Regions from separate parts of the Paenibacillus allorhizosphaerae genome, predicted to be linked through region 1. Evidence: a T-box and tRNA genes for the amino acid it is inferred to sense, from the RefSeq annotation. Region 1 holds a T-box; the other holds one or more tRNA genes.
What was found. The T-box of region 1 lies ahead of gltX (glutamate--tRNA ligase). A T-box ahead of a tRNA ligase gene usually reads a tRNA of that ligase, here a tRNA-Glu.
Positions count from the first base shown of each region.

Region 2: it has a tRNA-Glu gene. The T-box ahead of gltX (glutamate--tRNA ligase) is inferred to sense a tRNA for this amino acid. The anticodon was not compared.

Region 1 is NZ_JBHSRV010000001.1:154,016-160,100, forward strand. Features, by position in the region: gene ACFQI7_RS00610 (extracellular solute-binding protein) at 1-174, opposite strand, end outside; gene gltX (glutamate--tRNA ligase) at 599-2,272, opposite strand; T-box leader at 2,325-2,557, opposite strand; gene ACFQI7_RS00620 (glycosyl hydrolase family 28-related protein) at 2,730-4,994, opposite strand; gene ACFQI7_RS00625 (sulfatase-like hydrolase/transferase) at 5,463-6,085, opposite strand, start outside.
Region 2 is NZ_JBHSRV010000007.1:259,264-265,348, forward strand. Features, by position in the region: gene ACFQI7_RS24410 (class I SAM-dependent methyltransferase) at 199-894, shown strand; gene ACFQI7_RS24415 (sulfatase family protein) at 1,062-2,570, opposite strand; tRNA gene ACFQI7_RS24420 (tRNA-Leu) at 2,844-2,926, opposite strand; tRNA gene ACFQI7_RS24425 (tRNA-Glu) at 3,128-3,199, opposite strand; tRNA gene ACFQI7_RS24430 (tRNA-Ser) at 3,538-3,625, opposite strand; tRNA gene ACFQI7_RS24435 (tRNA-Asn) at 3,635-3,710, opposite strand; gene ACFQI7_RS24440 (SprT family protein) at 3,729-4,205, opposite strand; gene ACFQI7_RS24445 (hydrolase/acyltransferase) at 4,352-4,705, shown strand; gene cmpA (cortex morphogenetic protein CmpA) at 4,841-4,978, shown strand; gene ACFQI7_RS24455 (Tex family protein) at 5,062-6,085, opposite strand, start outside.

The sequences.
Region 1 (6,085 bases):
ATTACTGGCGAGGCCCACCCAATACGTAAGCGTTTGCAATTTCGGGGGCTCTCCGGTTTGCTGCTTATCTGTCGTCTGTTTCCCCGTACTCGAATTGCACCCTGTAATGATCGAGACCGACAGCAGCGCCGTCGTCCCTGCGGCTAACCATCGTTTCCGCTTTTCATGGTTCATACCCCTTTTTTCCTCCTTTAAATGAAACTCTGCTTAGCGAAATGCCCGGCTCCGGCGAAACGATTCAGAACGGCCGGAGCGAAGCTGCTTAGCTTGTTGGTGAAAGTGTGGCATATTAGAGGGAGCGCGGGTCGATTTCGCTACTTTCTATTTAACACAAGTTGTAGCGCGAGCGAAATAATTCGATTTTAACTTCATAAGCCGTGGTTAACTTTTGCCGTAATCCGTTTTTAAGATGGGCTATCCGAAATTAAGATATCACCTGACAGCCCGGGCGATGCCCTGATTTTTAAGATCAACCGTCTGGAAATCGCCGGTACGGATGTTTCACAAAAAGACCTCCCCCAGATCGATTCTGGAAGAGGTCCTTGAATAGCCGCGTCTGCACAAAGATTTCCCTTTCTACAGAAAATGGGTGCCCCCTTCAAATCGTCATTGCGGCGAATGATTTCAGTCGGCCACGAACCCGGTCTTCCCCCATCACCAGCATAATTTCATACAAATCCGGTGTATGGGTCCTGCCGGTCAAAGCGATTCTAAGGAGCATCGCGACATCCCCCACATGTCCTTTGTATCGGGATGGATTGTTCTTATAGCTCTTGGCATTACTCGCGAATCCGTGGTTCTCCGCTACCGTTCTCAGTTTGGCGAACCAGGCGTCTTTGTCATCGTCGACACAGAATACAGCTTCGTAGCGCTCGAGAATTAGATTGGCTTCTTCAGCATTCCAGGTTGCAAGCAGCGTTTCCCATGCAACGCGCATCACTCGGGCATAGCTATCGTCAAAAAAGTAATCGATCATCGATGGGACATCCGACCATTTTGCCAAATCTTTCCTTGGCTTATCCGAATTCCTGCCTATGTTGAAAATTTGCATGGAATAATCGGGATGCGTGATGAGTCGCACGTGCAGCTCGCGATCATATCGTTCAGCCCAATGGCAGGCCTGCCTGTAGACTTCCTGCGAAGAAAGTCCGGCAATCGTATTTTTCGCAATATCATTCAGCTTATTAAAATCGAATAAGGCCCCGCTCGCATTCATTTTGTTCATGTCGATCGTATAGCCGGTATACGACGCCGCTCGATTGCTCATTCTCCACTCTTCATAATTCGAATTGATGAGCGTCATGAAATATTCCGATATCGCCAGTCCCGGATACCCCTGCTCCCGGTAAAACCGTACCGCTGCATCCGGATCTTTACGCTTGCTGAATTTGCGTTTCGTGCTGCCTTCCATTTTCATAATCGGAGCCAAATGCCCATATTCCGGCGGAGTGAAACCAAGAACATCAAACAGCTGCAAGTGGATTGGGACGGACGCGATCCATTCATCTCCACGAATCACGTGAGTCGTACCCATCAGGCAATCGTCTACCGCATGGGCAAAATGATAAGTCGGAATGCCGTCGGATTTCATGATGACAACGTCCTGATCATTCTCAGGCAGTTCAATTTCGCCTTTAATGAGATCCCGATATGTGATTCTTCGATCAGCCGAACCCGGAGATTTTAACCGAATAACATATGGTTTTCCTTTGTCCAGCTCTTGCTTGATTTGCGGAAGCGTAAACGATCGGTGTACAGCCCATTTTCCGTAATAACCGGTCGTTGCGTTGACGGATCGTTGCGCTTCTCTGATGGTATGCAATTCATTCTCGTCGCAGAAACACGGATAAGCAAGGCCTTGTTTGAGCAAATGTTTAATGAATACGTTATAAATCGCAGTTCTGGAACTTTGATTGTACGGTCCGTAAGCGCCCGTTTCGGCACCTATGCCGATCATGCCTTCATCTATGCGAAGGCCAACATATTCCAAGGATCGCAAAATTTCTTCGACGCTGCCTGCTACTTCGCGTTTTTTGTCCGTATCTTCAATCCGTACATAAAATATGCCTTCAGACTGATGCGCCATTCTTTCCGAAATAAATGTCGCATACAACCCGCCAATCGTAAGTAACCCGGTAGGACTCGGAGCGAACCTTGTAACTTTTGCAGATGCGGTCCTCTTTCTTTGCGGGAACCTGCGAAAAATATCCTCGGGGGGAAGCTCTACTTCGGGAAATAGTAAGTTTGCAACAAATTCAGTATCGGTTCTCATCCTGCATCATCCTTTCGGGTATTATGAAACTCAAAAAGCCTCCCGTCCTCTTCACAAGGACGAAAGGCTCTGCTTCCGCGGTACCACCTGGTTTGGTTATTCAACCCACTTCATCACGTCAAACTTCTAACGCTGCTTCTGTAACGGGAAGACCCGCCGGGCGTACTCCTTCTTTCGGCCCGTTGCTCCAAGGCTTCTTTCATTAAGCTCGGATACCCATTTCCCAGCATCATGGGCTCTCTGTAATCCAAGTACTTAATTACTGTTCCTCTTCAACGCAGTATCCAATATTCAATAGTAAATTATTGAAACATTATCATATTGGAGAAACGGAGTCAAGGGGCTGATCCCTAATGATAAATCATCATTTTGGCGCCTCCCTCGTTTCCTCCTAATTCATCATATTTTATGAATACGAGATCGGCCACATGATAATTATGGAAACGCTACTCGCGGCTCAGAAGATCATGCCGTAGTCGCGCATCCTTTGCTTTAACTGGTTCACTTCCAACTCCAGTTGTTCCAGATTGGAACCGCTTGTATCGGGAACGGCAGGCAGTTTGCCTATGCTGCCGAAGGCCAGATAGCCCGGGGCGGCGAAAGCAACGGGACTCGAAGTCGCGGCTGCCGTCAAGTTCGCGTTCAACCGCAGCTGATTGCCCGAGATCCGCACGATCCGCCGAAGCTGATTGCCCTGCTCGATGCGGATCCACTGCTCCGGCTGCAGTTGGGATACGTCGTTCACAACAAGGTATGGCGTGCCGCTGGTACCCGTCCCAGTCACGCTGGTCAGCGTTCCAGCGCTCCCTGTCGACGTGACTTTGAAGCCGGCCGGGGTTTTGCCGGCATCGACGCTCAGTCCCGTGACGAGCACGATCTCGCCTTGTATATACGTACCGGAAGTCGGCGGGAACGTCGTGACGGTTTTGGCCGGCGGAGCGTCCATCTGGACCGACGGGCTTACGCTAAACCAGAGGCCGCCTTGCTTCGTGGTGATCAAGTTGTTTTTTACCGAAACGTTCGTGAATGTGCCGTCGAAATCGTTGACCCGGATCGAGAACAACCCCTTCGCCTCATCGTATGTATCGGAGATGTAATTACCGGAGATGTCCGCCCCGTTCACCGTTGACCGCAGCAGAATTCCCGCTCGGTACAGCTCTGAGGTTGCTGGATAATGGCCCGCATTGACGATCATGTTGCCGCTAATCTTGATATTCGTCGACACCCCTACCTTAGCGGTGCTGCCAACCCGTATTCCGGTCACCGGCGCATTGCGGATGAGGTTGTCGCTGATGACGACATTCGTATAATTACAATTCCGGTACAAGCTGATGCCGTATGCCCCTTCGTTTAATGACGAGCGGCGGGTGAACTCCTCTTCGAAAACGATCGTATTACCGGTAATCGTAATATTTTCGTGGGGGCCTACGTCTTCCGAGCTGCCAGCGGTCGAGATGCCGGTCGTAAGCGTACGCAGGTGCACGGTATTGATCAGATGGATCGTATTGTTCGAGATCACAACATTTTTAATTCCATGCTGCAGTCGGGGACCGAACTGGATGCCTTGGTTTGCGTTGCTGATCGTATTGTTCGTGACCGTCATATCGCAATGCTCGCCGCTGGATTCGCTCGATTGCAGATTGATGCCTGTATAATAGCCGTCGCTGATATTATTGGAGATGACGCTTGTGCCTGCATGCGTTTCAATCGCGCCTCTCGCCTTTTGACTCGGGTCGGAATAAAACAGGCAATTCGATACGGTGTGGCTTCGCCCGTTCAGGTAGATAGCCGAGTTGTCGTAATCGGGATCGCCTTTTGCCCGGACAAAATTAAAGCGGCAGTTTGTGATGATGGCGTTCTTTGCTGTAATTTTGTTTAGTGTGATGGTGTTTTTGCCGCAGGTGGGGTCGAACGTAACGTTATCGATGACGATGTTCTCATAATTGTACAGGGCGATTGCGAACTGCCAATAATACGAGTCCGTCCTCGAGGAATCGATGTTGCAAGTCAGATTGTTTTGCGGGTTCTGGTCGACGCGCAAATGGGAGATGCGGACGTCGCGGAGAGGCGTCGAGGAGTTGGCGCCGAAGATCATGCCGTAGTCTCCGGCGTTGTCTTTCACTTTGATCACAGTGCTGGTGCCTTCTCCCAGCAAATTGACGTTGTTGCGCAAAAAGAGCCGGTTCTGACCGGAAGGCGATACGATGTACGTCCCATTCGGAATGAATACGGTTCCGCCGCCTCTGGCCGAAGCGGCATCAAGGGTCCGCTGGATTGCGGCCATATCGTCCGTAACGCCGTCGCCCTTCGCGCCGAACCACTTCACATTCAGGTATGGCGTCTCCAACAGACGCTTAAACCGCGCTCCACCCGTCGAAACGACAATGAGGCCGATATTATCGGTCGAGGTTGTATCTGCCGGATCGTAGACGTAGTGACCTTCTTGCCCTGCGTTCGTCACCAAATAGGCACTGTCTGCATTCAGATCGGTCAACGCCCGTAGTTCCTCGATCGTCGTGGAGACGACGCAGGCGAGGTCCGCGACATTCAACGGCTTTTTTTTCCCGTCCTTGCCGTATACCGAATCCGTCACGGATGTATCGTCCTTGCCGTTTGTAACGTTCACCATCGTGCCGAACATAACCGCCGCCGCCCCGGCAGCCCCCATCGACTTCAGCAGCTTCCTCCGGCTTATCATCCCGTTGCCCATCTGTTCACTCATTACCTGCCCTCCTCGATTATGATTCGTAAGCGGGCTGCTGTAATTGGCGAGAAGCGTATCCATTCCGCTTTCTTACCGCTATCATATCGTGGAGCACAGGAGAAAGCTTTGTAGAATTCATCGCTCTTTTTGCATTGATCTTTGCACATTGATTCGGTAATTTTGCACAGTCGGACCGGCAGCCCGCTACTCATTATTTAATAACCTCTTGAATCGGTTCGTTTATTAGAAAGATAAGAATCGTCAATAAAGGATCGATTATACACTTGATTAATATTTAATCATATTAATCATAATTTCTTCAGGATCAGCAATTTCAAAAGCTTTGCTGGCGCCATCGATATCGACAATCATCTGGCTTTACTCCTCAAGTCATTCGCTTACTCCGGACGAATAACTATAGGTAACTCCATCGAAATGTATACCTATGGTCACAATGCCAATCGTGTCCGGAAAGGCGCCGAACGATCAATTCATAGATATTTCTTGAGTTTTTAATAAATATCCCGTCTTTGTCACTTTCATATAGTCATTCCATGGAATGACGCCTGTTCGTATGGCCCACTTCTCATATTGGTCTGCAAGCTCCCGAACCATTTCGGGGTATTGTTCGGCAAGATCGTTTAACTCTACTCGGTCTTCTTCTATATTGTATAACTCCCACTTTTCATCATGCGGCCCTCTATTGCCCCGAAAGCCCCAAGACGCCGTAAATTGCCAGTCCATCCTGCAGCGCGAAAGTAATTTCCATTTGCCTTGGCGAACAGCTCGATTTCCTTCATGCTCCCAGAAAACACACTCGTACCCTTCTCGCTGGTTCCCTTCAAATATCGGCAGCAAGCTTTTTCCTTCGAGCGGAATAATCTTGTTGCCCATGTACGTTTCAGGATATTGAATTCCTGCCGCGTCAAGGCATGTTGCCATGATATCCATCAAATGTCCGACTTGATGCGTAATTGTGCCGTTTGATTTTATTTTCTCAGGCCATCTGGCAATAAACGGTGTAGAAATGCCGCCTTCGTTAACCATGTGCTTGTAAAGACGGAATGGGGTTGTGCTTACATTAGCCCACGGGAGATGATACGCTACGA
Region 2 (6,085 bases), on a different contig from region 1:
TGGTTTGCTATGAAACCTCATACAGTGCCCCGCTGCGACGCACCGTTCGTAGTATCGTTGAATAGCCGTGCCGGGATTATTTGTTTCCCTGACCTCCTCCATCTAGCGCTGCCGGCTCAAAATCGTACTTGACCTTCTCGCTGCGTGAAGCCGTAGGCTGTTTGTTGTAGCGAATAAATAGTTGAGGAGGTCAACACGATGCCTAACCACACTGACATTTATAACACACAAGCCGACACGTACGAGCAGCTCATATCAAAGCAGCGCAGTCTTCTTGATAGGATCGAATCTGTAAGACCGATAGGAGGGCTGGACGTGCTCGACCTAGGCGCAGGTACGGGAAGATTTTCTGCGATGCTGGCGCCAAAAGCCCGGTCGCTCGTTGCGCTGGATGCCTCGGAAGCGATGCTTCGAGTGACGGCAGCCAGGCTGGCTGAGGCCGGACATGCCAACTGGAGGACGGGTACGGCGGATCACCGGAGCTTGCCGATTGCGGACAACTCCATCGACCTGGTCGTGTCCGGCTGGAGTATCTGCTATATTGCGAGCAGCAACGTCCCGAACTGGGAGCGCAATCTGCAGAAAACGATGGACGAAATTGACCGCGTCTTGAAAAAGGACGGGACCGTCATCATTTTCGAAACGCTGGGAACCGGCGTGGAGCAGCCTCAGCCTCCGGACTTCCTGAAAGCCTACTACCGGCAGCTTGAAGAGGCTTACGGTTTCACCCATGCCGCGTATCGGACCGATTACCGGTTCGAGTCGCCGGAAGAAGCTGAGCGGCTGACCCGCTTCTTCTTTGGGGATACGCTTGCGGAAGTGGTACGGCACAACCGGTGGAGCGTCGTACCGGAATGTGCAGGAATGTGGTGGCGGCACCGCGCAAAGCAGTAACACGTTCTGGATCGATAGCTTCTAAAATTGATGAACGGTTGGGAATGCGCTTCGATGAAAATCATTTATTTTAACGGAGGCTCATGTCCTTCGGCTTTACCATCCTGCCGCGAAAAGTTTAACAAAAAGGAAGAAGCTCTTGTGCTTCTTCCTTTTTGGCCGTTCGTTCAAGCATGCCATATCCGCGGCATTGCCAGCGGTTCTTTGCCGAGCTCCGCCCAAACGTATTTGAGCAGCAGTTCCGCTTTTAAAGAGGCATGTTCCGGATCGTCCCACAGATTGCGAAGCTCGCCCGGGTCCTCCTGAAGATCGAATATTTCGCCGTATGTTTGGTTGTAGTACACCGTGATTTTATAACGCTCATCCACATACGTCTTCTGATGGATGGTCGTCGGCTCATGCCGGAACTCGCATATCGCGTGGTCGCGAGCCCGCTCCCGCTCCCCTGTCCAGACGGCGCTTTGATCTACACCGGTCATCGCAGCCGGCACATCGATCCCGCAAAAGCTCAGCATCGTCGGTGCCAAATCAACAAGCGACTGTATAGCGGCAGTTCGCTTCCCTTCCGGCACATGCCCCGGATAGCGCACGAGGAACGGCAGCTTAATCAAGTCCTCATAGTGGAATCCGCCCTTATGCTGAAGCCCGTGCTGACCGAAGAAATGACCGTGGTCGGTTGTGAAGATGACCACCGTATTGTCCGCCAAGCCGAGCTCGTCTAGCTTGTCGAGTATTTTGCCGATATATTTATCCATCAGACTGATCATCGCATAATAGGTTGCTACAATCCGCTTCCGTTCGGCCTCCGGCATCAAATGCGAGCGGTAGCCGTGCACGCCGAAGCCGCTCTCCCGCAAATGGCTGAAGTCCGGCTTTTCCTGCTGCGTCATTCCGAAATGCGGCGGATTGCGATCGTGTTCCCCCGGCGTGATTGCCGGGATCGAGAGCTTCTCCGGGTCGTACATCGTATCCCACGGCTCCGGCACCAAATAGTCCGGATGCGGATCAAAGAAACTCGACCAAAGGAAAAACGGCTGATCCTCTTCCTTATATTGTTCCAGCAGCGCATTCGTCCGCTCGGCAATCCACGTATCGTAATGGTATTGTTCCGGAATCGGCCATTTATGCCGTATTTTCTTATCCATCGTACCGGTCGGCGGCAAAAAATAATCCCGCCAGTTGCTGCAGCCCTTCTCCTCCATCCAAACGGCGTAGTGCTGGCCGACATGAGCTTCGTTCGCATGATTGCGCGCGAGCTCGACATGGTCGAAGCCGTAAAACGGACCGTGGAACGTCCGCCAAAAGTCCAAATCCTGCAAGACCGGATACGATTCCAGCGATGAATATTGCTCCGTTTCTTTCAGCGGCTGAAAATGCGCCTTCCCGATCAACGCCGTCTTATAGCCTGCTGCTGCGAAATCTTCTCCGACCGTATGACGGTCTTCCAGCAGCTTCGTCCCAAGCGTCCAGGCGCCATGCTGGCTCGGGTACATCCCTGTTATGATGGACGCCCGCGTTGGCGTACAGGTCGGATTCGGACAATAGGCGCGGGTAAAGGTCGTCCCTTCCTTAGCCAGCCGGTCCAAGCTAGGCGTGCGTAACTCCGGATTGAAAGCCCCGATCGTGTTCCAGTGCTGCTGATCGCTCGTGATTAACAAAATATTCGGCCGCTTCATTCGAACAACTCCCCGGTTTCCTGGATTTGTGTGCATGCTTCTTTCGATTACTTTTAGATTACCTCGAATTGGTATAAAAGGGAATGTCATAATGTATTTTGCAAAATGTCAGGTCGGGCACCGGTAAGGAGAGTTGAAGCGGAACTGATCGATTCGGGGCGGTAGGCTTCCCGCGGCTATTGCGTGATCGCAGGACGGTCCAGCTATGCAGGTACCTTGTTCGACAAACAGTAAAAAAGCCCGCTCGCGCGGGCTTTCCCAAAAAACAATCTATGCGGTTGAGAGGACTCGAACCTCCACGAGCGTACGCCCACTACCCCCTCAAGATAGCGTGTCTGCCATTCCACCACAACCGCGTATTAAAAATAGCAGGAGGCTGAGACTGGGCAGCTTACGCTTCCGAAGCCAAGCTCCGACGAACCCGTCGGGTTCTCATCCCCTGCTTTTGTAATGACCCGTAGGGGATACTCTCCGTTTCACTCCGAGACTGCGCAGCTTACGCTTCTGAAGCCAAGCTCCGACGAACCCTTCGGGTTCTCATCCCCTGCTTTTTATAATGACCCGTAGGGGATTCGAACCCCTGTTACCTCCGTGAAAGGGAGGTGTCTTAACCCCTTGACCAACGGGCCACGCTTGTTATAAACGCCGTCTTTTTGAGCGGCAAGTGTTATTATATCGGAGTCGACACGGATTGACAACCCTTTTTTCTATTTTTTTTGAAATCGAAATACGAAGTACGGATTTATACTTGCCCCCCTCTCTTACCCTCTTACTCCTGTATACAACAAAAAAAACGCCTTTCGGCGGTTTCTTTATTATACGGAGAGAGAGGGATACTCGCGCTTCGCTCGCGAGACTCCGCAGCATCTACTCACTGCTCCGACGCCCCCTCTTCTCGGGTTCAAACCCCTCTTTTACTCCCGTATATAACAAAAAAACCGCCTTTCGGCGGTTCCTTTGTTATATACGGAGAGAGAGGGATTCGAACCCTCGCACCACTTACGCAGTCTAACCCCTTAGCAGAGGGTCCCCTTGAGCCACTTGGGTATCTCTCCAAGAAAAAATGGCTCCCCGAACAGGACTCGAACCTGTGACAACTCGATTAACAGTCGAGTGCTCTACCAACTGAGCTATCAGGGAATGACAATCTTTAATTTATCATGAATGTTTCTTCAAGTCAAGTTGATGCAGCTTCAATTTGCCCTTGCAATAACCGCACACATATTTCCTTGGATCGGCCTTCCGTTTGCGCATATATTCAGCACGGCAGTTCACGCATACCAGCTTGTAGCGATACGGCTCCTTGCGCTGAAGCGACGACGGAAGCGATTTGCAGTACCGCGTCCCGCCCACTTGGTCGAGCAGCCGCTTAAAATCTTCATCCCGGTGCTGGTACCCCTGCTTGAGCAAATGCAAGTGGTAATGACACAGCTCGTGCTTAATGATTTTCTCCACATCGGCTGCCCCAAACTGTTCATATTGCAGCCAACTGATCTCGATATCGTGCGTCCGGGTAAAATATCGCCCCCCTGTCGAACGAAGCCTTCGATTAAACCTCGCCCGATGTACGAAAGGACGTCCAAACGACGACAGCGAGATTTGCTCCACCCACAGCTGCAGCTGTCGGTCATCCATCAGCTCTCCCACCCTTGGTTTTCTAGTATCTCTCTAATGTTCTCACTTGAATTGTAACCACTGCTTAGGCTACACTGTCAAGTAGGAATCATCAATATCGGACGTTCTAAGACACTTTTCCCCTTATGAGAGGAGCTTTTCCAACCATGTCTAAAAAGTATGCATTGCTCAAACAAAGTGAGACGATTGAATTTGTGGAAATGCCCGCTTCCCATATGTACCAGTTGGCTGCCCTGAATCAGCGTCTTCATAAAGAAGTAAGCAAGTTGACCGCAAGCAGTGTGCCAGCGCTGCCCAGCTTCATTGCGGAATTCGACAACCTGGAGATCGTACATCCGGATTACAAGCTTCACAACGGGTTGGAATACATCAACCGGTTGGAGCAAACGTTTGCTTCGATTCAGGAAAAAGAATACCCGCTCGTCTCCTTGCTCACGGAAATCCGCGCGCTTCAAGCACAGCTGGAGCAGTGGTATGAGGACGAGGAAGAATTCGCGTAAGCTGCCTCTATTCCATTAGGAGCAATCGATTGATTTTGCAAGCAAACCATACCGTTTGGGACCTGCACCGTTATCTTCTGCCGCCCATATGTTATACCAAAGAGAAGGCAGCTAGAACGGAAGGGACTGATCGTCTTGCCACAATGGCTTTGCAACCAGTTAATGCGAGCGTTTTACAATAAAAACCGCCGGCAAATCCGACTGCTTAACGATTGCTGGTTTTTTTACCGGACGAGAAAAAGCGACGGCGAATCGTCGACATCTGAATTGTAATCATAAAAAAACGAATAGAGCATCAGCGCGTCGCAAGAAGGGCAGTGCTTTTCCTGCGCCGGCGCATGCTCTATTTTTATGCGTTAGGAGGGCTTTTTCATCGTAAGCCCTACGCGGCCTTTCTTCAAATCAACATTGAGCACCCACACCGTAACGACATCACCGACGGAAACGACATCCATCGGATGTTTCACGTAAGAATCGCTAAGCTGTGAAATATGCACCAGCCCATCGTTCTTAATCCCGATGTCGACGAAAGCGCCGAAGTCAATGACATTGCGAACGGTGCCCTTAAGCTCCATGCCCGGAGACAAATCCTCGATTTGGAGCACATCCGTACGGAATATCGGCGCTGGCACGTCTTCCCTCGGATCGCGTCCCGGCCGCTGCAGCGAATCCAGAATATCGCGAAGCGTCGGCACGCCAACGCCCAGCTTCGGCGCGAGTTCCTCCGGCTCAAGCCGCTGCAGCATTTCCTTCAGCTGCGCGCTGCCGAGCTGGGACAGCTCGAGCTTCAGCTCGCAAAACAGCTTGTCCACCACGTCGTAAGACTCCGGATGAATCGGCGTATTATCCAGCGGACTGTTCCCTTCGCCGATCCGCAGAAAGCCTGCGCATTGCTCGAACGCTTTCGCCCCTAGCCGCGGCACCTTTTGCAGCTGAGCCCTGCGCTCGAATTTCCCGTTTTCGTCGCGGTATTTCACGATGTTTTTAGCCAGGGTGCTATTAATCCCCGAAACATAGGAAAGAAGCGACGGCGAAGCTGTGTTTACGTCCACACCGACATGGTTTACCGCAGACTCTACGACAAACTTGAGGCTCTCCTCGAGCCTTTTTTGCGTGACGTCGTGCTGGTACTGGCCTACTCCGATCGCCTTCGGCTCGATCTTTACCAGCTCGGCCAGCGGATCTTGGAGCCTGCGCGCGATGGAGATCGCACTTCGCTCAGCTACATCCAGCTCGGGGAACTCGGTCTGGGCAAGCTTCGATGCGGAATACACGCTCGCACCCGCCTCGTTCACGATCAAATATTGCAGCTTGCGTGATTTCACCTCACCGATCAGCTCCGCAACAAACTGCTCCGTCTCACGCGACGCCGTACCGTTA